3 regions of the Microbacterium sp. LS_15 genome follow, and region 2 is predicted to be linked to each of the others. Evidence: predicted binding sites of a transcription regulator. Region 2 holds the regulator's gene; each other region holds the start of a gene.
What was found. The regulator LexA, encoded in region 2, represses DNA repair genes until DNA is damaged. The targets are predictions, from matches to a motif close to TCGAACANNTGTTCGA.

Region 1: the regulator LexA is predicted to act here: its motif matches at 5,820-5,835, upstream of recA (recombinase RecA).
Region 3: the regulator LexA is predicted to act here: its motif matches at 6,038-6,053, upstream of RAC69_RS04250 (DUF222 domain-containing protein).

Annotation. Positions count from the first base shown of each region.
Region 1 covers NZ_JAVAYD010000001.1:55,129-63,124, forward strand. The annotation lists gene RAC69_RS00265 (ribonuclease J) at 1-672, shown strand, start outside; gene RAC69_RS00270 (GNAT family N-acetyltransferase) at 742-1,233, shown strand; gene RAC69_RS00275 (DNA translocase FtsK) at 1,305-4,016, shown strand; gene pgsA (CDP-diacylglycerol--glycerol-3-phosphate 3-phosphatidyltransferase) at 4,016-4,591, shown strand; gene RAC69_RS00285 (CinA family protein) at 4,588-5,067, shown strand; gene RAC69_RS00290 (helix-turn-helix domain-containing protein) at 5,209-5,517, shown strand; gene RAC69_RS00295 (DUF3046 domain-containing protein) at 5,538-5,762, shown strand; gene recA (recombinase RecA) at 6,034-7,080, shown strand; gene RAC69_RS00305 (regulatory protein RecX) at 7,141-7,996, shown strand, end outside.
Region 2 covers NZ_JAVAYD010000015.1:33,748-41,743, forward strand. The annotation lists gene RAC69_RS15000 (MinD/ParA family protein) at 1-1,468, shown strand, start outside; gene hisH (imidazole glycerol phosphate synthase subunit HisH) at 1,469-2,110, opposite strand; gene hisB (imidazoleglycerol-phosphate dehydratase HisB) at 2,107-2,724, opposite strand; gene RAC69_RS15015 (histidinol-phosphate transaminase) at 2,721-3,815, opposite strand; gene RAC69_RS15020 (LysM peptidoglycan-binding domain-containing protein) at 3,853-4,215, opposite strand; gene lexA (transcriptional repressor LexA) at 4,507-5,193, shown strand; gene RAC69_RS15030 (prolyl oligopeptidase family serine peptidase) at 5,254-7,119, shown strand; gene smpB (SsrA-binding protein SmpB) at 7,120-7,596, opposite strand; gene ftsX (permease-like cell division protein FtsX) at 7,672-7,996, opposite strand, start outside.
Region 3 covers NZ_JAVAYD010000002.1:29,170-37,165, reverse strand. The annotation lists gene hemQ (hydrogen peroxide-dependent heme synthase) at 1-428, shown strand, start outside; gene hemC (hydroxymethylbilane synthase) at 454-1,449, shown strand; gene RAC69_RS04265 (uroporphyrinogen-III synthase) at 1,446-2,237, shown strand; gene hemB (porphobilinogen synthase) at 2,234-3,211, shown strand; gene hemL (glutamate-1-semialdehyde 2,1-aminomutase) at 3,284-4,612, shown strand; gene RAC69_RS04250 (DUF222 domain-containing protein) at 4,630-6,027, opposite strand; gene RAC69_RS04245 (hypothetical protein) at 6,173-6,622, shown strand; gene RAC69_RS04240 (ATP-binding cassette domain-containing protein) at 6,696-7,996, opposite strand, start outside.

The sequences.
Region 1 (7,996 bases), on a different contig from region 2:
GCCTCGAGCCTCATCCCCGGCAACGAGAACGCCGTGTACCGCGTGATCGACGGACTCACGAAGCTCGGCGCGAACGTCGTGCACAAGGCGAACGCCCGCGTGCACGTGTCCGGCCATGCCGCTGCCGGCGAGCTGTTGTACTGCTACAACATCCTCAAGCCGAAGAACGTCCTCCCCGTGCACGGCGAGTACCGCCACCTCATGGCGAATGCGAAGCTCGCACAGGACACCGGGATCCCCGCCGAGCGCACGATCATCGCCTCGAACGGCACGGTGATCGATCTGAAGGACGGCGATGCACGGGTCGCCGGTCAGCTCGACCTCGGCTTCGTGTACGTCGACGGCTCGACGGTCGGCGAGATCACGGATGCAGACCTCAAGGACCGTCGGATCCTCGGTGAGGAGGGCTTCGTCTCGGTCATCGTCGTCGTGGATGCCGCGACGGGGCGCATCATCTCGGGGCCGGAGATCCACGCCCGCGGCATCGCCGAGGACGATTCGGTCTTCGACGACGTCTCGCCGAAGATCGTCGCCGCCCTCAAGGAGGCGTCGGGCAACGGCGTCCGCGACACGCATGCGCTGTCGCAGGTGGTGCGTCGCACGATCGGCCGGTGGGTCAACCAGAAGCTGCGCCGTCGTCCGATGATCGTGCCGCTCGTCATCGAGGCCTGAGTCCGTCGGTCGCCTGCACTCACGGCCACACGACACCCAGATGTAACACCGGGCGCCTATGCTCGCGACATGGACAGGGGCCTCGCCCTCCGCAGGGCGGCACAGACGGATGCGGGCTTCCTCGGTGACATGCTCGTCGAGGCGGCGAACTGGCGAGCAGGGGGCGCCCGACCGCGCCACGAGGTGCTGACGTTCTCCGAGCATCGACGCTACCTTGCCGGGTGGAAGCGAGCCGCTGATGACGGTCTGATCGCGCTCGACGACGACGTACCCGTCGGAGCCGCGTGGTACCGGCTGCTGCCTCACGACGACCCGGGGTTTGGTTTCATCGGTGTCGCGGTGCCGGAACTCATCGTGGGAGTGAATCCCCTGTGGCGTGCGCGCGGCGTCGGGCGCTCGCTGCTGCGGGGCATCGTTCGACTCGCCGGCGCGCAGGGACACGCACGGATCAGCCTGAGCGTCGAGCGCGACAACGTCGCCCGCAACCTCTATCGCGCCGAGGGGTTCACCGTGGTCGCGCAGAACGGGTCGCGGCAGACCATGGCGCGCGGCACGAGCTGACGTCGCCGTCGAATCCCCGGAATGCCGCGTCATTGCGGGGCTATGTCGGGTGCTGGTCGTAACGTGAGAGCATGGCCAGGAGCACCACGAAGTCAGCGCGCGCGTCCGAGAGCGCCCCGCCTCGCCCCAAGAGGCAGGCGGCTCCGAAGGCCCAGGCTGCGCCGAAGAAGTACATCGACGATGTCGACAAGCCCCCGGTGATCGTCCGCGCGTGGGGCGGTCTCGCCCACGGCGTGGGTGGCCTCTTCCGTGCCTTCGGTCCCGAGACGCTCGAGAAGGACGACCGTCGCGACGGCTTTCCGTTCCTCCTGGTGCTGCTGGCGATCGCCGGCGCGGTGAACGAGTGGTTCTTCATCGGCAGCGAGGTCGCCGCGAATATCAGCGCGTACTCCGTCGGCCTCTTCGTGGGGCGGGTCGCGTTCATCATGCCGGTCCTGCTCCTGCTGCTGGCCGGTTGGCTCTTCCGTCATCCCTCGTCCGTCCACGACAACGGACGCATCGGAATCGGCTTCGGGATGTTCGTGCTCGCGCTGTCGGGCATCTTCCACGTGGCGGGTCCGCGACCGCATCCGAACCAGGGCATGCCGGCCCTCAGCGAGTCCGGCGGCCTGCTCGGATGGCTGATCGGGCAGCCCCTGACGTATCTGACGGACATCCCGGCGTATCTCGTGCTGTCGCTGCTGGTGGTGCTCAGTATCCTGATCCTCACGAAGACGCCGCCGAACCGCATCGGCCAGCGCCTCGGCGACCTCTACGCGTGGATGTTCGACGCCGAGCGCACCGAGAAGCCGGCAAAGGATGCCGCGGCGATCGATGACGCGGACAAGGTCGACGACCCCGACGTGCTGCCCTGGTGGCGGCGCAACAAGACCGGTCGCGAGGAGGATCCCGACGAGGGGACGCTCGGCTCCGACGACATCACGGCGCTCCTCGGGACCCAGGAGGCTACGCCCGCCTACGACCAGGCCGTCACGGTCGCCAACCCGTACGACGCGGCGACGGAGGTCCTGTCCGACGTGCGCTCGGTGACCGACGCGCTCGCGGAGCAGCAGACCACGGCGCTCCTCGACGACGAGTCGGACACGGGCGAGATGCCCGAGCTCCCGGGGCTCGACGGCTTCGGCACCGACGGCCCCGGCGACGGCGGCCCTCAGGCTCCGGTCGCGCCGTACATCCTCCCGTCGCCCGGCGTGCTGGCGGAGGGCCCGCCCTCGGTGGCCCGCTCGGAGGCGAACGACCGCATCGTCGAGCAGATCACCAGCGTGCTGTCGCAGTTCAACGTGGATGCGAAGGTCACGGGGTTTTCCCGCGGTCCGACGGTCACCCAGTACGAGGTCGAGGTGGGGCACGGCGTCAAGGTCGAGAAGATCCTGCAGCTGAGCAACAACTTCGCGTATGCCGTGGCATCCAACGACGTGCGCATCCTTTCGCCGATCCCCGGCAAGAGCGCCATCGGCATCGAGATCCCCAACACCGACCGCGAGACGGTCGCGCTGGGAGACGTGCTCCGCTCGCAGGCGGCGCACAAGAGCACGCACCCGCTGACCATCGGCGTGGGCAAAGACGTCGGCGGCAACTTCGTGGTCGCGAACCTCGCGAAGATGCCGCACCTCCTCGTCGCCGGTTCGACGGGTTCCGGTAAGTCCAGCTTCGTGAACTCGATGATCACGAGCCTGCTCATGCGCGCACGTCCCTCGGACGTGCGGATGGTCCTGATCGACCCGAAGCGCGTCGAGCTCACCAGCTACGCAGGAGTGCCGCACCTCATCACGCCGATCATCACGAACCCGAAGAAGGCCGCCGAGGCTCTGCAGTGGGTCGTGAAGGAGATGGACATGCGGTACGACGACCTCGCGTCGTTCGGGTTCCGCCACATCGACGACTTCAACAGGGCCGTCCGGGCCGGCGAGGTCGAGGTGCCCGTCGGCAGCGAGCGCGTGCTCAAGCCGTACCCGTATCTGCTGGTGGTCGTCGACGAGCTCGCCGACCTCATGATGGTTGCTCCACGCGACGTCGAGGACTCGATCGTCCGCATCACGCAGCTCGCCCGTGCGTCCGGCATCCACCTGGTCCTCGCCACGCAGCGCCCAAGCGTCGACGTCGTGACGGGTCTGATCAAGGCCAACGTCCCATCGCGTCTCGCCTTCGCCGTCACCAGCGTCACCGACAGCCGTGTGATCCTCGACAGCCCCGGTGCCGACAAGCTCATCGGTCAGGGTGACGCCCTGTTCTCGCCCATGGGGTCGTCCAAGCCCTTCCGTCTGCAGGGTGCGTGGGTCGACGAGAAGGAGATCGACGCGGTCGTCAAGCACGTCACGCGTCAGGCTCGTCCCGAGTACCGGCCGGACGTGCAGGAGGCCATGGAGCCGAGCAAGAAGAAGGAGGTCGACGAGGACATCGGAGACGACCTCGAACTCCTCCTCGCCGCGGCCGAGCTCATCGTGTCGTCGCAGTTCGGCTCCACGTCGATGCTGCAGCGCAAGCTGCGCGTCGGCTTCGCCAAGGCGGGCCGCCTGATGGATCTGCTCGAGTCGCGGGAGATCGTCGGCCCGTCCGAGGGATCGAAGGCCCGCGACGTCCTCGCGACCCCGGAGCAGCTCCCGCAGGTCATGGCGAAGCTCCGCGGTGAGGACGTGCCGGCCCCTGCCGGTGCCACCCCCGCAGCGCCGGCCGCTGCGGGAGCCGCTGCCCCGCGCGACCCGGTCGAGGCGCAGTTCGAAGGCCTGCCCGAGGTCGAGGCCGATGGCGATGAAGACGCCTGGGGACTGACGGGGCGCGACTGATGGCGATACCCCGGCAGCTGCCCAACGCGATCACGGTCGCACGCATCCCCCTCGCGGTCGTCTTCTTCGTCCTGCTCCTGCTCGGCGGCACCTACGGCCTGACCGATCTGGCCGTTCGCTGGATCGCCGCGGTCCTCTTCATCGTGGCCATCTCCACCGACTGGGTCGACGGCTACCTCGCCCGGCGCTACGACATCGTCAGCGATTTCGGCAAGCTCTGGGATCCCATCGCCGACAAGCTCCTCACCGGGGCCGGTTTCATCGGCCTCGCCATCCTCGCCGAACTCAACTGGTGGGTCGTCGTCGTGATCCTCGTGCGCGAGTGGGGGATCACCATCCACCGCTTGATCGTCGCGAAGGAGCACGTGGTCGCCGCGGCGTGGATGGGCAAGCTCAAGACCGCCGTGCAGGGTGTCGCTCTCGGATGGGCGCTGCTGCCCTTGCACGTGGTGATCGGCCTGTGGCCGTGGGTGCTCGTGACGGCTGTGCTCATGATCATCGTCCTGATCCTCACGGTGGCGAGCGGGATCGACTACATCGTCGCCCAGGTCAGAGGATCCAGGCGGTTGGCGTGACGATCGCCTCCGACGTCGTCGAGGCCCTCTCGGCCCGCGGATGGACGCTGGGCGTGGCCGAGTCGTTGACGGGCGGCGCCGTCGCCGCGGAGCTCGTCAGCGTCCCCGGCGCCTCGGCAGCGCTCTGGGGTGCCGTCGTGGCTTACGCGACTCCGGTCAAGCACTCGTTGCTCGGGGTCGACGAGGCGCTCCTGTCGGAGCAGGGGCCCGTTCACCCGCGCGTGGCGCTGCAGATGGCTGACGGAGTGCGCCGCGCCGTCGGTGTCGGACGACCGGCCGACGTCGGGATCGCGACGACCGGCATCGCCGGCCCGGACTCGCCCGACGGTCAGCCCGTGGGCACCGTGCATGTCGCGGTCGTGACTCCGGAGAGCTCCGCGAGCGAATCGTTCCGATTCGACGGCGACCGCGTGAGGATCCGCGCCGCTTCGGTGGACGCCGTGCTCTCGCTGCTCCGTCGGATGACACGGGAATAGCGAACGGGACGTGCCGGTTGTCGTAAATGTGCTCACACCGAAAGCACAGCGTGCAAGGGTAGATTTTGTGACAGTCGATACGACTAGACTGACGATTCCATCGGGGGAGACCTCGAGTAGGCGATCTGGGAGGAGGTTCCGATGATTCTCGTACGGCAGGAAATCGGCGATGTTCTGAGGGACTTCCGTCTTCAGAAGGGGCGGACGCTCCGCCAGGTCGCGAGCAAGGCGTCTGTCGCCCTCGGATACCTCAGTGAGGTCGAGCGTGGACAGAAAGAGGCCTCGAGCGAGATCCTCGCGTCGGTGGCCGATGCGCTCGACGTCCCGATCTCGACGATCATGCGCGAGGTCGGTGACCGCATCTCGGTTCTCGAGGGCATCCAGGTGTTCCCCGACGTCGTCCCCGACGACCTCGTGGCTGCTGTCGAGCCCGAACTCTCGCTCCACTGACATCGAGTCCCCGACTCTTCATGCGTCGTAGTGAGTTCCTCCGCGCTGTGGAGGCCGAATTCGGTGGGCGTGCGTCGTCCCTGGTGAGCGACCTGGTGCTCACAGGATTGTCCGGTCGTACGGCCGAGGGTGCCCTGGACGCGGGGATTCCTCCGCGCGACATCTGGCTCGCGCTGTGTGCTGAGACGGATGTGCCTCTCGAGCGCCGCCACGGCGCCGGGCGGCTCGAGCCTCGCAAGCGCTGAGCCGCGACGGCGGAGCGGAGCGGCTTCGAGATCCGCGACGTCTTCCTCGGCGTGTCGTCGAAGATGTGTTCGAAACAGGCGTAACGTTCTGCACAAGTGGTTCGGAGGCCACGTTCTCCCCGTTCATTGGGCTCACGCGATGCAATGTCGGTGGCCCCTCGTACGGTGATAACAGGCCGAAGAGCCATACGCCTTGTCGGAGAGTTCGTCCCGATCCCGGGACGACCGCGACAGCCTACAGGCGGCACCACGCGAGCATAAGGAGCACGTCATGCCATCACCCGCAGACCGCGAGAAGTCCCTCGAGACCGCACTCGCTCAGATCGACCGCCAGTTCGGAAAGGGCTCGGTCATGCGGCTGGGCAGCGATGAGCGCGCCCCCGTCGCCGTGATCCCGACCGGTTCGATCGCTCTCGACGTCGCTCTCGGCGTCGGCGGGCTCCCGCGTGGCCGCATCGTGGAGATCTACGGACCCGAGTCATCGGGTAAGACCACGCTCACGTTGCACGCGATCGCCAACGCCCAGCGCTCCGGCGGCATCGCAGCGTTCATCGACGCGGAGCATGCGCTCGACCCCGACTACGCCGCCAAGCTCGGCGTCGACATCGACGCGCTCCTCGTCTCGCAGCCCGACACGGGTGAGCAGGCGCTCGAGATCGCCGACATGCTCGTGCGCTCCGGCGCGATCGACCTGATCGTGATCGACTCCGTCGCAGCCCTCGTGCCCCGTGCTGAGATCGAGGGTGAGATGGGAGACTCGCACGTCGGCCTTCAGGCTCGCCTGATGTCGCAGGCGCTCCGCAAGCTGACCGGTGGTCTCAACCAGACCAACACGACGATGATCTTCATCAACCAGCTGCGCGAGAAGATCGGTGTGTTCTTCGGATCGCCGGAGACCACGGCCGGTGGAAAGGCGCTCAAGTTCTACGCGTCGGTGCGCATGGACATCCGTCGCATCGAGACCCTCAAGGACGGCACCGACGCTGTCGGAAACCGCACCAGGGTCAAGGTCGTCAAGAACAAGATGGCTCCTCCGTTCAAGCAGGCGGAGTTCGACATCCTCTACGGCGTCGGCATCTCCCGCGAGGGCAGCCTCATCGATTTCGGCGTCGACCACGGCATCGTGAAGAAGTCGGGGTCCTGGTACACCTACGACGGAGATCAGCTCGGACAGGGCAAGGAGAACGCCCGCACGTTCCTGATCAAGAATCCCGACATCGCTCTCACGATCGAGACGCAGATCAAGCAGAAGCTCGGGATCGGCGGGCCGGCTGCTGCTGCTCCCGGTGACGAGCTCGCCGAGCGTCGTCCCGCGTAGAAGCCATGCGCAGGCAGTTCGACGGTCGGGGAACGACTGCTCCTATGACCGGAGCGTGCGATGAGTGATCATCATGGGGGCGAGTCCGAGCGGCTCGCTCCCGTGACGCCGCTGTTCGGCAGGCGGCGCGGGGCATCCGAATCCGACGACGCGGGGGATCGGATTCCGCGCCTGGACGAGCACGGGTCGCGCTCGCACGGGTCGCGCTCGCATACGACGGGAGACGGCGTCTCGGACAAAGCCCGTCGCGCAGCCGAAGTGGTCGTCCCGCGACGCACCGGCGATGCGGGACTCTGGCGGTCGACCTGGAACGGCGACGACCTCAGCGGATCGATGGCGGAAGAGGCGTCGGACGGTTCCCCGAGCGAACGCCATCCTGCGCGGGGTGCGGCAGGACGAGGTCCCCGTCTGCGTCCGCTCAACGCTGTGCCCGATTCTTCGAGCGATGCATTCGGAGAGGCGGGAACGGGCGCGCGGTCTCCGCACAGCGATGAGGAGATCCGTGCGGCAGCGGAGGAGCTCCTCGTGCGCAAGCTCCGCTCGCGCTCGCTGTCGGTCTCCGAAGCGCGTCTCGTGCTGCGAGGCTACGAGAACGACGGTCGCCGTCTCGATGCGCACCAGGTCGACGATGTGGTCGCGGAGTTCGAGCGGCGCGGCTATCTCGACGATGCCGTGCTCGCCGAGCAACTCGTCACCGGGGGAGTGCAGCGCAAGGGGCAGGGGCGCGTCGCTCTCACTCGTGCGCTCGCTCAGCGAGGAATCCCGCGCGAGGTCATCGACGCCGCTCTCGAAGAACTGCCGGATGACGACGCCGAGCGTGCCCTCGAGTTCGCCCGGACCAAGGCGACGTCGCTGGCCCGGCTCGATCCCGACACGGCGCTCCGCCGTCTTGTGGGGCAGCTCGCGCGCCGCGGCT
Region 2 (7,996 bases):
CGCCGAGGCCGCGGCCGCTGCATCCGGGGGATCGCCCGCCGCTCCCGTGCGGCCCGAGGCGCCCGTCTCCCCGACGCCCGGCACTCCTGCCGCCGCGCCTTCCGCGCCCGGAGCGCCCGGCGCACCGGCCCAGCCGACCGCACCGGCCCAGCCGACCACGCCCTCTCAGCCGACCGCACCGGCGAGCCAGCCCATCGTCTCCTCCGTCCCGACGCTGCTGCCTGCTCCGACAGCGCCGCCTGCCCCGACCTCCGTGCCCACGACGGCGCCGGTTCCGACGCGTCCCGCTCCGGCAGCGCCGACGGCACTGCCGGTGCAGCCGCTCCAGCCCGGGCAGCCCGCGCCGGTGCAGCCTGCGCAGCCGGTGCGCTCTGGCCAGCCGGCCGCCCCTGTCGCGTCGGCGCCCGTCGCCCCGGCCACCGGAGCTCCGGCGGCGCCCGCTGCTCCCCCGTCGATGCCGTCCGGTGCCCAGGGCGCACCGGGACCCGCCGGTACCGCCCCGACCGTCGATCCGCTCACCTCATCGCGTCGACTCCAGCGGGAGCAGGGCCTGGAGCGACGCTCCTTCCTGCAGCAGGACCCCCGCGAGGAGCCCGCCCGCCACGGAGGTCGCGGCGTGCTCAACCGGCTCGGCTTCTCCCTCGCCCCGAACGCGCAGGAGCGCGCGGTGCGCGAGGACGAGCACGCCGTGAGCCGGCACTGGCCGGGCCCGCGCACGGTCGCGGTCGTGAACGGCAAGGGCGGTGCGGGCAAGACCCCCGCGACCGTGCTGCTCTCGGCCGTGTTCGCGCAGTACGGCGGGGCCGGGGTGCTCGCCTGGGACAACAACCAGACCCGCGGCACGCTCGGCTGGCGCACCGAGACCGGCGCCCACGACCGCACACTGCTCGAGCTGCTCCCGCAGACGCAGCGGCTCCTCGGCGCCCAGGGTCAGTCGGCGGACCTCGCCCACTTCGTGCATCATCAGCCGCAGGAGAAGTACGACGTGCTGCGCTCGAAGCCCATCCGTCTCGCGCACGAAAACCGGCTGAGCCCCGATGACGTGGACGCGATCCACGCCGTGGCTGCGAAGTTCTACCGCCTCATCATCATCGACTCCGGCAACGACGAGTCCGACCCGATGTGGCTGCGGATGATCGAGCTCGCCGACCAGATCGTCGTCGCCACCACCACCCGCGACGATCATGCGGAGGCCGGCGCTCTGCTGCTCGAGGCCCTCGAGGACCGCGACGAGCGCTCAGCGCGACTGGCGCGCGAGTCTGTGGTCGTGGTCAGCCAGGCCGACCCCAAGGCGTCGTCGGCCGACGTCGCCGAGGTCGTGGCCGGGTACCAGCCGCTCGCCCGCGACGTCGTGCAGATCCCGTTCGACCGTGAGATGGTCGACGGCCACCTGCGGCTGCGGGCTCTGGCCGCGCCGACGCAGCGCGCCTGGCTGTCGGCCGCTGCCGCGGTCGCACGCGGCTTCTGATCAGTCGCGCAGGCTGTTCACCCAGTTGCGCAGCAGCTGGATGCCGGCTTCCCCGGACTTCTCGGGGTGGAACTGCGTGGCGGAGAGCGGACCGTTCTCGACGGCCGCGAGGAACGGCTCACCGTACGTCGACCAGGTGAGCACGGGCTGCGGGAACGGCGGGATGACGTCGAGCTCCCACGACTGCGCCGCGTACGAGTGCACAAAGTAGAACCGCTCGTCTTCGATCCCACGGAACAGGATGCTGTCTGCGCCCGGCTCCACCGTGTTCCACCCCATGTGGGGCAGCACCGGAGCGTTGAGCTCGGTGACGGCACCCGGCCATTCGCCGAGCCCCTCCGCATCGGTGCCGCGCTCGACGCCGTGGGCGAAGAGCACCTGCATGCCGACGCAGATCCCGAGAACCGGGCGGCCCCCCGCGAGGCGGCGATCGATGATCTCGTCCCCTCCGTGCGCGTGGAGCGCGTCGCGGACCGCCTGGAACGCGCCGACGCCGGGGACGAGCAGGCCGTCGGCCTCGAGCGCCTCGGTGCGGTCGCGGGTGAGCACGGCATCCGCGCCTGCCGCGACGAGTGCCTTGACGGCGGAGTGCACGTTGCCCGACTCGTAGTCGAACACGGCGACGCGGGGTGCCCCGGTCACAGCGCGCCCTTCGTGGAGGGGATGCCGTCGACGAGCGGGTCGAGCGCCTTCGCCTGGCGGAACGCCCTCGCGAACGCCTTGTACTCGGCCTCGGCGATGTGGTGCGGATCGCGTCCGCCCAGCACCCGCACGTGCACGGTCAGCCCGGCGTTGAACGTGATCGCCTCGAACGTGTGGCGGACGAGGGAGCCGGTGAAGTGGCCGCCGATGAGGTGGTGCTCGAAACCCGCCGGCTCGCCCGTGTGGACGAGGTAGGGGCGCCCCGAGATGTCGACCACGGCCTGGGCGAGTGCCTCGTCGAGGGGCACGAGCGCGTCCCCGTAGCGGGAGATGCCGGATTTGTCGCTCAGCGCCTCGCGGATCGCCTGGCCGAGCACGATCGAGATGTCCTCGACCGTGTGGTGAGCGTCGATGTTCGTGTCGCCCGAGGCGCGGACAGTGAGGTCGGTCAGGGAGTGCTTCGCGAACGCCGTCAGCATGTGATCGAAGAAGGGCACCGACGTGTCGATGTGGCTCGCACCGGTGCCGTCGAGGTTCAGCTCGAGCTCGACAGTGGACTCCGAAGTGCTGCGCACACGCGTCGCGGTGCGAGGGGTCAGGGCGGTGCTGCTCATGAAGCCGATCCTATCGAGGCCAGTGCGTCGAGGAACGCGGTGGTCTCCGCCTCCGTGCCGGCGGTGACCCGGAGGTGCCCCGGGATGCCCACGTCGCGGATCAGCACGCCGCGGTCGTACAGCTGCTGCCAGACCGCACGGGGATCGGAGACGCCCCCGAAGAGCACGAAGTTCGACCATGATTCGTGGGGCGTGTACCCGAGCGCCTCGAGCGTCGCCGAGATGCGGTCGCGCTGCTCGATGATCTCCTCGACCATGCCGAGCATGACGTCGGAGTTGCGCAGAGCCGCGATGGCGGCGGCCTGCGTGAGCGCGCTCAGGTGGTAGGGCAGTCGCACGAGGCGCAGCGCGTCGATGAACGCGGGATCGGCCGCGAGGTAGCCGACGCGTGCACCCGCGAAGGCGAAGGCCTTGCTCATCGTGCGCGAGACCGCGAGTCGCGGACGGCCGTCGAGCAGCGTGAGCGCCGATGGCGCCTCGCGCGGAGCGAACTCCTGATACGCCTCATCGACCACGACGATCCCGCGGCTGGCCTCGTACACCGCCTCGATCACATCGAGCGACAACGGGGTTCCGGTCGGGTTGTTCGGCGCGCACAGGAGGATCACATCGGGGTCGGCCTCTTCGACCTGCGCGGCAGCATCGTCGGGAGTGAGCGAGTAGTCGGGCTGGCGCGTGCCGGCGACCCACGTCGCGCCCGTGCCCTGCGCGATGAGCGGGTACATCGAGTAGGTGGGTGCGAAGCTGAAAGCGGTGCGCTCCGGACCGCCGAACGCCTGAAGGATGTGCTGCAGGACCTCGTTCGAGCCGTTCCCTGCCCAGATCTGCTCCGCCTCGAGACCGTGCCCGAGATACTCGGCGAACCCCTCGCGCAGGGTGGTGAACTCGCGGTCGGGGTAGCGGTTGACGTCACGCAGAGCCACGGCGATGTCATCGAGAATGTCGCTCGCCACGGCATCCGGGACGGGATGCGTGTTCTCGTTGACGTTCAAGGCGATGGGCAGCGGCGCCTGAGGGGCCCCGTAGGGAGTGAGTCCTCGAAGATCGTCACGAAGCGGGAGGTCGGCGAGTGATGCGGTCACCCTTCCCATGGTAGGCCGCGCAGTGGCGCCCGGCTGCCGGGTGACGTCACTCGGAGTACTGCGCGGGGATCGCGATCTCCTGGCCGATCTGGAGGGCGCCGCCCTGGAGGACGTTCAGACGGGTGATGTCGCCGATGACCTCTCGCGGGTCGGCACCCGGCGCGACGCTCTCGGCGATCGACCACAGGGTGTCGCCCGGCATCACGGTGACCGTCTCGAACGATGCCGTCGCGACGCTCTCGTTCGAGGCGAGGGCCGTGCCCCCGCTCAGAGCCGCGAACGCGATGCCCCCGGCGAGCGGGACGGCGGCGAGAGCGAGCAGGAAGCGGCGACCGCGCGCCGTCAGCCGGAGCCGCGTCGCCGGACGTGCCGGAAGGACCGCTGCGGTGCTGAAGGTGATGGTGGTCATCTGGTGCTCCTCTGCTCTACCGCTGTGCGTCTGCATCAGCGATGAAGTTGGCGTAGCGTTCGCATTCGCGACTCGGCCGGGAGTCATGAATGCGAAGCTACGTTCCGAAGGTATCTTCGAATTCGAACATCTGTCAAGAGTTCTTCGAAACCCGTCCTCCGAATCAGCCGACACACTCGAACAGATCTTCCAGATCGGCGTGATTCTCGGATACGGTTTCGATACGCACACCCCATCACGGACCACCGACATTCGAATCCGGACCGCGATACCGCACACCTGAGGAGCACCATGAGCGAGATCTCCGCCCCCGAGTCCGAGGCGCCGCGCACTCGGCGGAGGAAGAGCCTCAGCCCCAAGCAGATGGCGATCCTCGAGGTCATCCAGACGTCGATCAGCCGCTACGGCTACCCGCCGAGCATGCGCGAGATCGGCGACGCGGTGGGGCTGAAGTCGCTCTCCAGCGTCACCCACCAGCTCGGACAGCTCGAGCTGAGCGGGTATCTGCGCCGCGACCCCGGCAAGACCCGTGCCATGGAGGTGCTGATCGATTTGCCGGGCACCGGCGCTGAGAACCCGGCCGATGTCGCGACCCCGGTGGGCGACGCCGCCCTCGTCCCGCTGGTCGGCCGCATCGCCGCCGGCGTGCCGATCACCGCCGACCAGCAGGTCGAGGAGATCTTCCCCCTCCCCCGCCAGCTCGTGGGCAAGGGTGACCTCTTCATGCTCAAGGTCTCCGGCGAGTCGATGATCGACGCCGCCATCTGCGACGGCGACTGGGTCGTCGTCCGCTCGCAGAACAGCGCGGAGAACGGCGAGATCGTCGCCGCGATGCTCGACGGCGAGGCCACGGTCAAGGTGCTGCGTCGCCGCGACGGCCACACCTGGCTGCTGCCGCGCAACTCGGCGTTCGAGCCCATCCTCGGCGACGAGTCCGTGGTGCTCGGCAAGGTCGTCGCGGTCCTGCGCGCCGTCTGAGGTCATGCGTCCGGCGGCGACCGGCTGGTCGGCTGGCCGGCTCCGTCTAGGCTCGGAGGCATGTCCGCACCGTTCGGGTCCTGGCCCTCACCGTTCACTCCGGCATCCGTCGCGGCATCGTCGCCGCGCATCGACGGCGCCCGTTTCGTCGGGGACGAGGTCTGGTGGGGCGAGTCGGTCCCGTCGGAAGGCGGTCGCGTCACCGTCCGGAGCTCGACCGGCGACCAGATCCTCCCGACGCCGTGGAGCGCGCGGTCCCGCGTGCACGAGTACGGCGGCGGCGCGTGGACGGCCGACCACGAGGGGACGCTTTACTTCGTCGACGCGAAGGACCAGCGCGTGCGGAGGATGCCGCGCGGCGGCGAGCCCGTCGTCCTCACAGCCCCTGGCCCTGCGCACGGCGGTCTGCGCGTGCAGCGGGGGCGGCTGTTCGCGGTGCGCGAGGATCTGACCGTCGAACCGCACCGGCGCGCCGTCGTCGAAATCCCGGTCGACGGATCTGCCGCGGACGATCCCGACGCGGTGCGGGTGGTCGTCGAGAGCGACGGCTTCTTCGCGCACCCCGCACCGAGTCCGGACGGACACCGGGTCGCCTGGGTCGAATGGGACGCGACACGTATGCCGTGGCAGTCGGCGCGTCTCGCGGTCACCGACGGCTCTCTCACGACCGTCGTGCCGACGCGCGCCGCTCTGCAGCCGGAGTGGACGGGCGACGACGAACTCGTGGTCGCCGATGACCCGACCGGCCGGTGGGCCCTGCACAGGGTGCGCGTCGACGCCGACGGCCGGTCCTGGACGCCAGAGCCGGTGACCGCCGCCGAGGTGGACGCCGACACGGGGTATGGACTCTGGGTGCTCGGCAACCGCTGGTATCAGCCCCTCGTCGACGGTCGCCTCGTCGCGGTGCGGACCGACGGCAGGGACGCGGTGGTCGTGATCTCCTCCGACGGCAGCGCACGCCCGCTGCCCGTGCCGCCGGACGGCCATGTCAGCGTCGACGACGTCGCCGGGACGCGCATCCTCCTCTCCGGCAGCAGTTCGACGTCCGCTCCCGGTCTCTGGCTCGTCGACGTCGACACCGGCGCCGTCGAGGCCGTCGCCGGCGGCGCACCGGCCGACCCGGCGTGGATGCCCACGGCGTCCGCCCTCGTCGTCGACGGCGCTCATGGCCCCGTGCACGCTTTCGCCTACCCACCGGCCCACCCGGCGGCGACCGCCCCCGAGGGAGAGCTGCCGCCGTACGTCGTGCTCGTGCACGGCGGTCCGACCGCCCACGTCACCGGGGCGACGTCATCGGCCATCACGTTCTACACGAGTCGCGGCATCGGGGTGCTCGACGTGAACTACGGCGGCTCGAGCGGGTACGGGCGCGCGTATCGAGAGCGCCTGGATGGCGCGTGGGGCGTCGTGGACGTCGACGACGTGATCGCTGCGGCGCGCGGGCTCGTCGAGGCGGGGCTCGCCGACCCGGCGCGCATCGCGATCAAGGGCGGTTCCGCCGGCGGCTGGACGGTGCTGTCAGCGCTCGTGCGCGGGGGCACGTTCGCGGCCGGCATCAGCCGGTACGGCGTCGCCGACCTGCGGATGCTCGTCGAGCAGTCCCACGACTTCGAGGCGCACTACATCGAGGGGCTCGTCGGTCCGCTCCCCGAGGCGGAGGACCTCTACGTCGAGCGCTCACCGCTCACGCACGCCGATCGCATCGACGTGCCGGTGCTGCTCATGCAGGGCGGGGAAGACCGCGTGGTGCCGCCGTCGCAGTCGGAGGCGATCCGCGATGCGCTGGCAGCGCGCGGGGTCGAACACGAGTACGTGCTGTACCCGACGGAGGGACACGGGTTCCGCGCCGCGGAGACCATCGTCGACGCCCTGGAGCGGGAGCTCGCGTTCCTCGGCCGGGTGTTCGGCTTCAGCCCGGCGGGCTGATCACTCGCCGACGCGGTTGCGCAGGCGCATAGCTCGCTCCGCCTCGCGAGTGTCCTGCCGCTCGCGGAGCGTCTGACGCTTGTCGTACTCGCGCTTGCCCTTCGCGAGCGCGATCTCGACCTTGGCGCGTCCGTCGGAGAAGTACAGCTTCAGCGGGATGAGCGTGTAGCCGCCCGCCGAGACGGCGTGCGCGAGCTTCGCGATCTCCTCGCGGTGCAGCAGCAGCTTGCGGATGCGCTTGGCCGAGTGATTGGTCCAGTGACCCTGCGAGTACTCGGGGATGTGCACGGCGTCGAGGAACACCTCGTTGCCCTTGACGAACGCGTACCCGTCGCTGAGGTTCGCGCGTCCCTGACGCAGTGACTTGACCTCGGTGCCGGTGAGCACCATCCCCGCCTCGTACGACTTCTCGATGTTGTAGTCGTGACGTGCGCGACGATTGGTCGCGATGACCTTCTCCCCGCGTTCCCTGGGCATGATTCTCTCCTGTGCGTGACGACGTCGGTGACGCGATCCGTCACCGAGCAGCCTGTCAGTCTATACCGCGCCGGGTCAGGTGCGAAGCCACCGGCGGATCGCGAAGCCCGCCGAGAGCGCGGCGAGCACGACGCCGATGATGATCAGCACGGGCACGACGACCGCGGCATCCTGCATCCCGATCCAGGTGGTGATGAACGGCACCCGGCCGCGGAGATAGCCGTTGACGCCGAAGTGCACGCCCGCCACGACCGCCGCGCTCGCGAGCACGGAGCCGAGGAAGGCGGCGAACACGCCCTCCAGCACGAACGGCGTCTGGATGAATCGGTTCGAGGCGCCGACGAGACGCATGATCCCGATCTCCTTGCGTCTCGCGTACGCGGAGAGGCGGATGGTGGTC
Region 3 (7,996 bases), on a different contig from region 2:
GCACGGAGCTGCTGCGCACGCTGCTGCCGGTCTGGAACGTCATGGGCGTGCACCGCGACGCCGAGTTCAATCGCTCTCACGTCCCGGGTTTCCTGCGCGGCGTCGAGCCGAAGGACTGGCTGTGCCTGTACCCGTTCGTGCGGACCCCGGAGTGGTACCTCGCGCCCGAGGGGGAGCGTCGCGCGATGCTCGCCGACCACGGACGCAAGGGGGCCGCGTTCACCGGTGTGATCGCGAACACGGTCGCCGCGTTCGCGCTCGGCGACTACGAGTGGATCCTCCCGATGGAGGCCGACGACGTGACCGACCTCGTCGACATGATGCGCGACCTGCGGTACACCGACGCGCGCCTGTTCGTGAAGGAGGAGGTGCCCTTCTACACCGGCCGCCGTCTGCGCTTCGACGAGATCGCGGACGTGCTGCAGTAGGTCTCCCATGAGCACTTCGTCTTCGCTGTCCTCCCCGATCCGGCTGGGCACCCGTCGCAGCGCGCTCGCGCAGGCGCAGTCCGGTCATGTCGCCGCCGCCCTCGAGAAGGTGTCGGGTCGCCGCGTCGAGCTCGTGCCGATCACGAGCGAGGGCGACACGAACCGCGCCTCGCTGTCGGAGATCGGCGGCCAGGGCATCTTCGCGACTCGACTGCGCGAGGCGCTGTTCGCCGGTGAGTGCGACGTCCTCGTGCACTCGCTCAAGGATCTGCCGACGGCGATCCCCGACGGGTTGACGATTGCGGCGACCCCGCCGCGCGTCGACGCCCGTGACGTCGCGATCACGCGGGCTGGCACACCGCTGCACGAGCTGCGCACCGGCAGCACGGTCGGTACCGGCTCGCCGCGGCGTATCGCGCAGGTGCGCAGGCGTGCACCGCACGCGCAGGTCGTCGACATCCGCGGCAACGTCGACTCGCGTCTGCAGCGCGTGGCCTCGGGAGAACTGGATGCCGTGATCCTGGCGGCTGCGGGGCTCTCGCGCCTCGGCAGCGACTCCCCGCTGCGCCGCGAGGAGCTCGGACTGGCCGAGTGGCCGACGGCGCCAGGGCAAGGAGCGCTCGGCGTCGAGACGCTGGCGGATGCACCCGCTGAGCTGCTGGAGACGCTCGCGGCGCTCGACGATCACGACACCCGACTTGCGGTGACGGTCGAGCGTGCCGTTCTCGAGGGTCTGGACGCCGGATGCCAGGCGCCGATGGCCGCGCACGCCGTTCTTTCGGGCGATGAGATCCGCGTCAGGACGGTCGTGTACGCCCCCGAGGGCGGGCGTCGGATCGGGCTCGACGTCACCGAGGTGCTGAACGGGGAGTATATTCGTCGGAACGGCAGTGGCAATGATGCGGATGCTGCCGATGGTGCAGACCCGATGCACGCAGCGCGCGAGCTCGGGTTGACTCTTGCCCGTCGGCTGCTCGAACAGGGGGCGGCTGACCTCGTCTCCCGAGAGCATTCTTCATGACTGATTCGAAGCAGGACCGACCGCTGAGCGGGTGGCGCATTCTCGTGCCCCGCGGCGGACCGTGGGGCGATGGCGTCGCCGCGAGTCTGCGAGCCCAGGGGGCGGTTCCCGTGGTGGCGCCCCTCATCAACTTCGCGCCGACGACCGACCAGGCGGCGCTCGATGTCGCGCTGGCGCAGCTCGCCGACGGCGTGTACGACTGGCTGACCGTGACGAGTGCGACGACCGTCGACGTGATGTTCGCTCATCGCGCCGTCGTGCCCCGCAGCACGAAGATCGCGGCGGTGGGCGAGACGACCGCAGCCGCGTTGCAGGCCGTCGGGTACGAGGTCGCCCTCGTGCCCGAGCAGGACAACTCCGCCGAGGGGATGGCGGAGCAGCTCATCGCTCTCGAGACCGAGCCCCGGCGCATCCTCGCCCTGCGGAGTGAGATCGCGAAGCCCGTGCTGAGCGTGCTGCTGCAGGAGGCAGGGCATGACGTCGACAGCGTCGTCGCGTACCGCACGGTGGGGGTGCCGGTCACGGATCGCATCAAGCGCGACGTCGAGAACGGGCGCATCAACGCGATCCTCATCACGAGCGGGTCGGTCGCCGCGCAGGTGCGCGAGCAGTTCCCGGAGATCCCCGACGACACTCTCCTCGCGGCGATCGGACCCCGCACCGCGCGCGATGCCGACAAGGCGGGTCTGCCGATCACGGTCATCGCCGATCGGCAGACGGTGGATGCCCTGATCGAAGCCGTGTCGAGCTTCACGCTTCCGCACGCGGCGGACGAGCTGGCGCCATGAGTTTTCCCGATGTGAGGATGCGTCGGCTGCGTCAATCGCCGGCGATGCGCGGTCTCGTTCGGGAGACCTCCGTGGAGCCGCGCCAGCTCGTGCTGCCGCTGTTCGTGCGGGAGGGGCTGACCGAGCCGCAGCCGATCGGTTCCATGCCCGGTGTCGCCCAACACTCGCTCGACTCGCTCCGCGCGGTCGCGACGGAGGCGGCGGAGGCCGGTGTCGGCGGCGTCATGCTGTTCGGCGTGCCGGCGGTCCGCGATGCCCGGGGCTCGGGAGCGGACGACCCGAAGGGCATTCTCAACGTGGCCACGGAGGCGCTGGCCGCCGAGGTGGGCGACGCGCTGGTCGTGCAGACCGATCTCTGCCTGGACGAGTTCACCGATCACGGCCACTGCGGTGTGCTGGCAGCGGACGGCTCCGTCGACAACGACGCGACCCTGGAGCGGTACACGTCGATGGCCCTGTCGCAGGCGCGAGCCGGTTCGCAGCTGCTCGGCCTGTCGGGGATGATGGACGGCCAGGTCGCGGTGATCCGTCGCGCTCTCGACGCGGAGGGGTTCACCGACACTCTGCTGCTGGCGTACGCCGCGAAGTACGCGAGCGCGTTCTACGGCCCGTTCCGCGAGGCCGTGGACTCGCAGCTGCGGGGAGACCGGCGCACGTACCAGCTCGATCCCGGCAACCGTCGCGAGGGCGTGCGCGAGGCCGTCGTGGACGAGCAGGAGGGTGCCGACATCGTCATGGTGAAGCCGGCCATGGCCTTCCTCGATGTGCTGCGCGAGGTCCGCGATACCGTGGATGTCCCCGTGTGGGCGTACCAGGTGTCGGGCGAGTACGCGATGATCGAGGCCGCCGCGGCGAACGGCTGGATCGATCGTCGTGCGTCGATCCTCGAGTCGCTGCTGTCGATCCGTCGGGCGGGCGCGGATGCCGTGCTGACGTACTGGGCGACCGAGGCGGCTCGCTGGCTGCGCAGCTGAGTCCGGCGCCCAGCCGCGCGGGCTAGCCTGGAGGATGCCGGTATCCGCCGTGCGACGCCTGAGGAGTGTGCTGTGACCGACCGCAATGACGACCTGTTCTCCGCTGCCCGTGCGGTGATCCCCGGCGGCGTGAACTCGCCGGTGCGGGCGTACGGTTCGGTGGGCGGGACGCCGCGGTTCCTGGCGTCGGCGCGCGGTGCTCGCGTGACGGATGCCGCCGGTGCGGAGTACGTCGACCTCGTGGCGTCGTGGGGCCCCGCACTCCTCGGGCACGCCCACCCGGAGGTCGTCGCGGCCGTGCAGGAGGCCGCGAATCGGGGTCTGTCCTTCGGTGCTCCGACGGAGGGCGAGGTGGAGCTCGCGGAGCTGATCGCCGACCGTGTGCGCGTGGGCGACGCGGCACCGGTCGAGCGGGTGCGCCTCGTATCGACGGGCACCGAGGCGACGATGACGGCGATTCGACTGGCGCGGGGTGCGACCGGCCGGGACCTGCTCGTGAAGTTCGCCGGCCACTATCACGGGCATTCCGACGGACTGCTCGCGGCCGCGGGCTCGGGCGTCGCAACGCTCGCGCTCCCTGGCTCTGCGGGTGTGCCGGCTCCGATCGCCGCCCAGACGCTCGTGATCGACTACAACGACCGCGCGGCGCTGGAGGCGGTCTTCGCCGAGCACGGAGATCGGATCGCCGCCGTCATCGTCGAGGCTGCCGCCGCGAATATGGGAGTCGTGACCCCGGAGCCGGGGTTCAACCGCTTCCTCGCCGACATCGCGCACCAGCACGGCGCGCTGCTGATCCTCGACGAGGTGCTCACCGGGTTCCGGGTGCACCCGGCGGGGTACTGGGGCCTGCAGGCGGAGGCGGGCGAGGATTATCGGCCCGACATCATCACGTTCGGCAAGGTCGTCGGAGGCGGAATGCCCCTCGCCGCCCTCGGCGGACGGGCCGAGGTCATGGACATGCTCGCCCCGGTCGGTCCGGTCTACCAGGCCGGGACGCTCTCCGGGAACCCGCTGTCGGTGGCCGCGGGTCTCGCGACTCTGCGGCTCGCCACCCCCGACGTCTACGCGACAGTGGATGCCGCGGCGTCGCGCATCGCCAGCGCACTCGATGCGGCGCTGACGGATGCCGGTGTCACGCACGCGATCTCCCACGCCGGCAGCCTGTTCAGCGCGTCGTTCCGTGACGGTGCTCCCCGCGACTACGCGCAGGCTCAGGCGCAGGAGTCCTTCCGGTACGCTCCGTTCTTCCACAGCATGCGCGAACAGGGTGTCGCGCTGCCTCCGAGCGTCTTCGAGGCCTGGTTCCTCACAGCTGCTCATGGCGAGGACGAGCTGCAGCGTATCGAGGCGGCGCTTCCTGCTGCCGCCTCGGCTGCTGCTCGCGCCCTCGCGGCGAGCTGACACCCCGACGCGAGCCATCACACGAAGATCACTCGTCGTTGCGGCGAATCCCGGTAGCTCCGGCCCGATGGACTGAGCCAGTCGATTGTGCCGTCCGGCAGCTGTCGCGCCGACCACCGATGGTCGTCGGCGATGTCCGGATGCTTGAGCGCATGGTGTCCGCGGCAGAGGTGAGCGAGATTGTGGACGTCGGTGCGCCCGCCCTTCGCGTGGTCGTGGGTGTGATCGGCCTCGCATCGGTGCACCGGCATTCTGCATCCGGGAAAGCGGCAGTGCTGATCCCGCGCCCTGAGGAAACGTCGCATCGGCTCGGTCGGTGTGTACGTGTCGGTCTCGGTGACCAACCCGCTCGCGTCGAGGAACAGGCGCGACCATCCGAGGTTCCGCCCGGCGAGATCACGGGCGTGGTCGGGGTGGAGCGGTCCGTATCCGTCGAGTTCGGCGGGCCGCTCGTCGAACCCGGCGAGCGTCGTCGCCGCGATCGTGACCTGGATGCGCCCGCGGATGTTGTCGAGCCCGGGGCCGTTCGCCGGACTGGGGTCGGCTGCGAGCAGCAGGTCAGTCAATAGGTCGGCGCGCACCTGGTCGATCGTGCGCGAGTCCGCGGGGACGGCTTCGGCGTCGCTCGAGGCAGTGAGGCGCCCGGGGTCGGTCGTGAACGTGACGTCGGCGAAGATCGCCGTCCGATCGAGCGAATCGAGGCGGGGCTCGATGCCCTGATCGCCCTCCGAGGCGCACGCCTCCGGAGTCTGCCGCGCTGCCACCACTCCGCGGGCGAGCTGTGTGAGCCGGTCCATGATCGCGGCGGCGAGGTGCTCGGGCAGCACGACGGTGAGCAGCGCCAGCCCGTCGTCCACCGAGCGCATCGTCACGGCGCGCTCAGACCGCGCGCGCTCGTGCCGCTCGACCACCGTGTCGCCTGCCAGGGCCGCGGCGAGGCGCTTCACGTGAGCGGCGGTGCGGGCCGGCGTCTCTGCTTCCGCCACGACGCGCGCGGCCGTGTCGAAGGTGGCGAGTGCCGCGGCATCCGCTCGGCCGTTGTTGATCGCTTCGCGTACGATGCCACCCGCTCGGACGATCTCGCGCACATGCCCCGCGGTGATCGCTCCCTCCCGGAACGCGGCGAGCACCTCGGGATGACCCCGCTCGAGGAAGGCGGCATCGGTGAACGCGTACTCCATCGTGCTGTGCGCCACGCGACCCGCGGCGGCGTACTCCGCGACCATCGACCGGTGGATCGCGTCGCGGTGGAAGGGGTGCTCCTCGGCATCCTGTTGATCGACCCGCATCCTCTCTGCGAGAAGGTGCGACGCGTGCGCTTCGAGCGTCGCGATCCGGCGGCGGGTCTCCGTCCACGCGTCGAGAAGCGTAGCGCGCTGCTCGATGTCGGTCTCGACGACGGAGGTGGAAGCCATGCTTCGAGTTTAGTATATTTGTTCGAATCTCGAGGAGAACATCGGAATGGAGCGACGAGTATATGACGGTCGTACACAACGGATCGTTGCGGTCCTGTGAAGAAGACGCAGACAACTGGCAGGACGCCGCTGGCAGACTGGACGCATGGTGACGTTGCTGCTGGACCAGACGCAACTCGAGATCGTGCTCTCGCCGATCGAGCGTGCCGCGAGCTTCCACCGGGACAACCTGCGGATCGAGCGCGAGACCATCACCAAGGTGCAGCTCACCGACGACGCGTGGACCTGGCTGCGCGGCGTGCCGAACCCCGGAACGCACATCCCGGGTATCCTCGCGGCCGGGACCTGGAAGGCCGCGGGAAGCACCGATTTCGTGCTGATCCGTCGGCATCGACCGAGCGTGGTGATCGACCTCGACGGTGACGAGCAGTTCCGGCGCCTGATCCTCACGACCCGCCACGGGCTCTCGCTCACGCAGGCGCTGCGACTCCCTGTCTCGGAGGAACCCGCCGACGTCGAGGAGATCGTCGCCACCGCGCCGACGCCGGTGTCGAAGGCGCGCAAGCGTCCCGTCATCCGCCCCAGGCCCGCCTGAATCCCTCGGACACAGGAATGCCTCCCCGCTGATCGGCGGGGAGGCATTCGACTGTCGGGAGGGCGCGGAGCGCTCAGTCGTGACGGTGCTCGTGGTGCTCACCCTCGTGGTGCTCGTGCTCGTGGTACCCGCCCTCGTGGTGCTCACCCTCGTGGTGCTCGTGCTCGCCCCCGGCCTGCGCCTCCGCACCCTCGCCGGGCGCAGACGCGGGAACCTGGTCGATCACCCCGGTGCTGGCGACAGACCACTGGGTGTCGCCCTCGCCGGTTCGGTCGTGCTCGTCAGCATCGGGCGCGTCGCCGTGGGGGTAGTCTCGCGGCTCGTCCTCGTAATAGGCGCGTGCTGCGGCGGCCAGCATCGAGCTGACCGCGGCGGAGCGAGGATCCTCGTCGCCCTGTTCCCGGGGCTGGTCGCCCTCGTCCGCGGGCTCGTCGCCGTGTTCCTCGGGCTGGTCGCCCTGCTCGCCCGACTCGGATGCAGCGGTGTCGCCCGTTGCGTCCGTCTCGCCGAGGCTGTCGAACACATCCACGCCTGAGTCGTGTGATTCCTCCGCGGCGTCGCTGTCCTCCGGCTCATCCGTCTCGGCCTGCGTCGATCCGGCGCCGAACAGGATGTCGTCGAAAGACGGCCCGCCCTCGACGGGCGCTTCCGCGGGCGCCGCGGCCGTCGCGTCGGTCTCCGCCGCGGTGTCCGCGTCGGCCCCGGCGTTCGACGGGGCCTCGACGGCAGCCTCGGCGCCGGGTGCTTCGTCCGGCTCGGCGGCAGCGTCAGCATCCGGTTCGGCGACAGCGTCAGCATCCGGTTCAGCGACAGCGTCGGCAACCGGCGCAGCGTCGGCCTCGGCATCCGCCGCGACGTACTCGGATGCCGCGGCGACCGCGCGCGGCTCGAGTGTGCCGCCGCGGACGAGCTCGATGAAGACGTCCTCGAGCGTGGGGCCGCGCTGCACGAGCGTGGTGAGCGCGATGCCGGCCGCGGCGGCGATGGCGCCGACCCTCGCCGCGTCCCCTCCGCGGACGCGGAGTCCGGAGCGCAGCACCTCGATCTGGAACCCGGCCTCGGCCAGGGCGCTGCGCAGGGCTGCACGGTCCGCCGCGTCGACCACGACCGATCCGGCGGTGGGGTCGGCGAGCTTCTCGATGCCGCTCGACAGCATCAGCTGCCCCTTCGAGAGCACGAGCACGTTGTCGGCGACCTGCTCGACCTCGCTGAGCACGTGCGACGACACCAGCACGGTCCGTCCCTCGTCGGCGAGGCGACGCATGAGCAGGCGCATCCACCGGATGCCCTCGGGGTCGAGCCCGTTGGCCGGCTCGTCGAACACGAGGGCGCCGGGGTCGCCGAGCAGGGCGTGCGCGACGCTGAGGCGCTGCC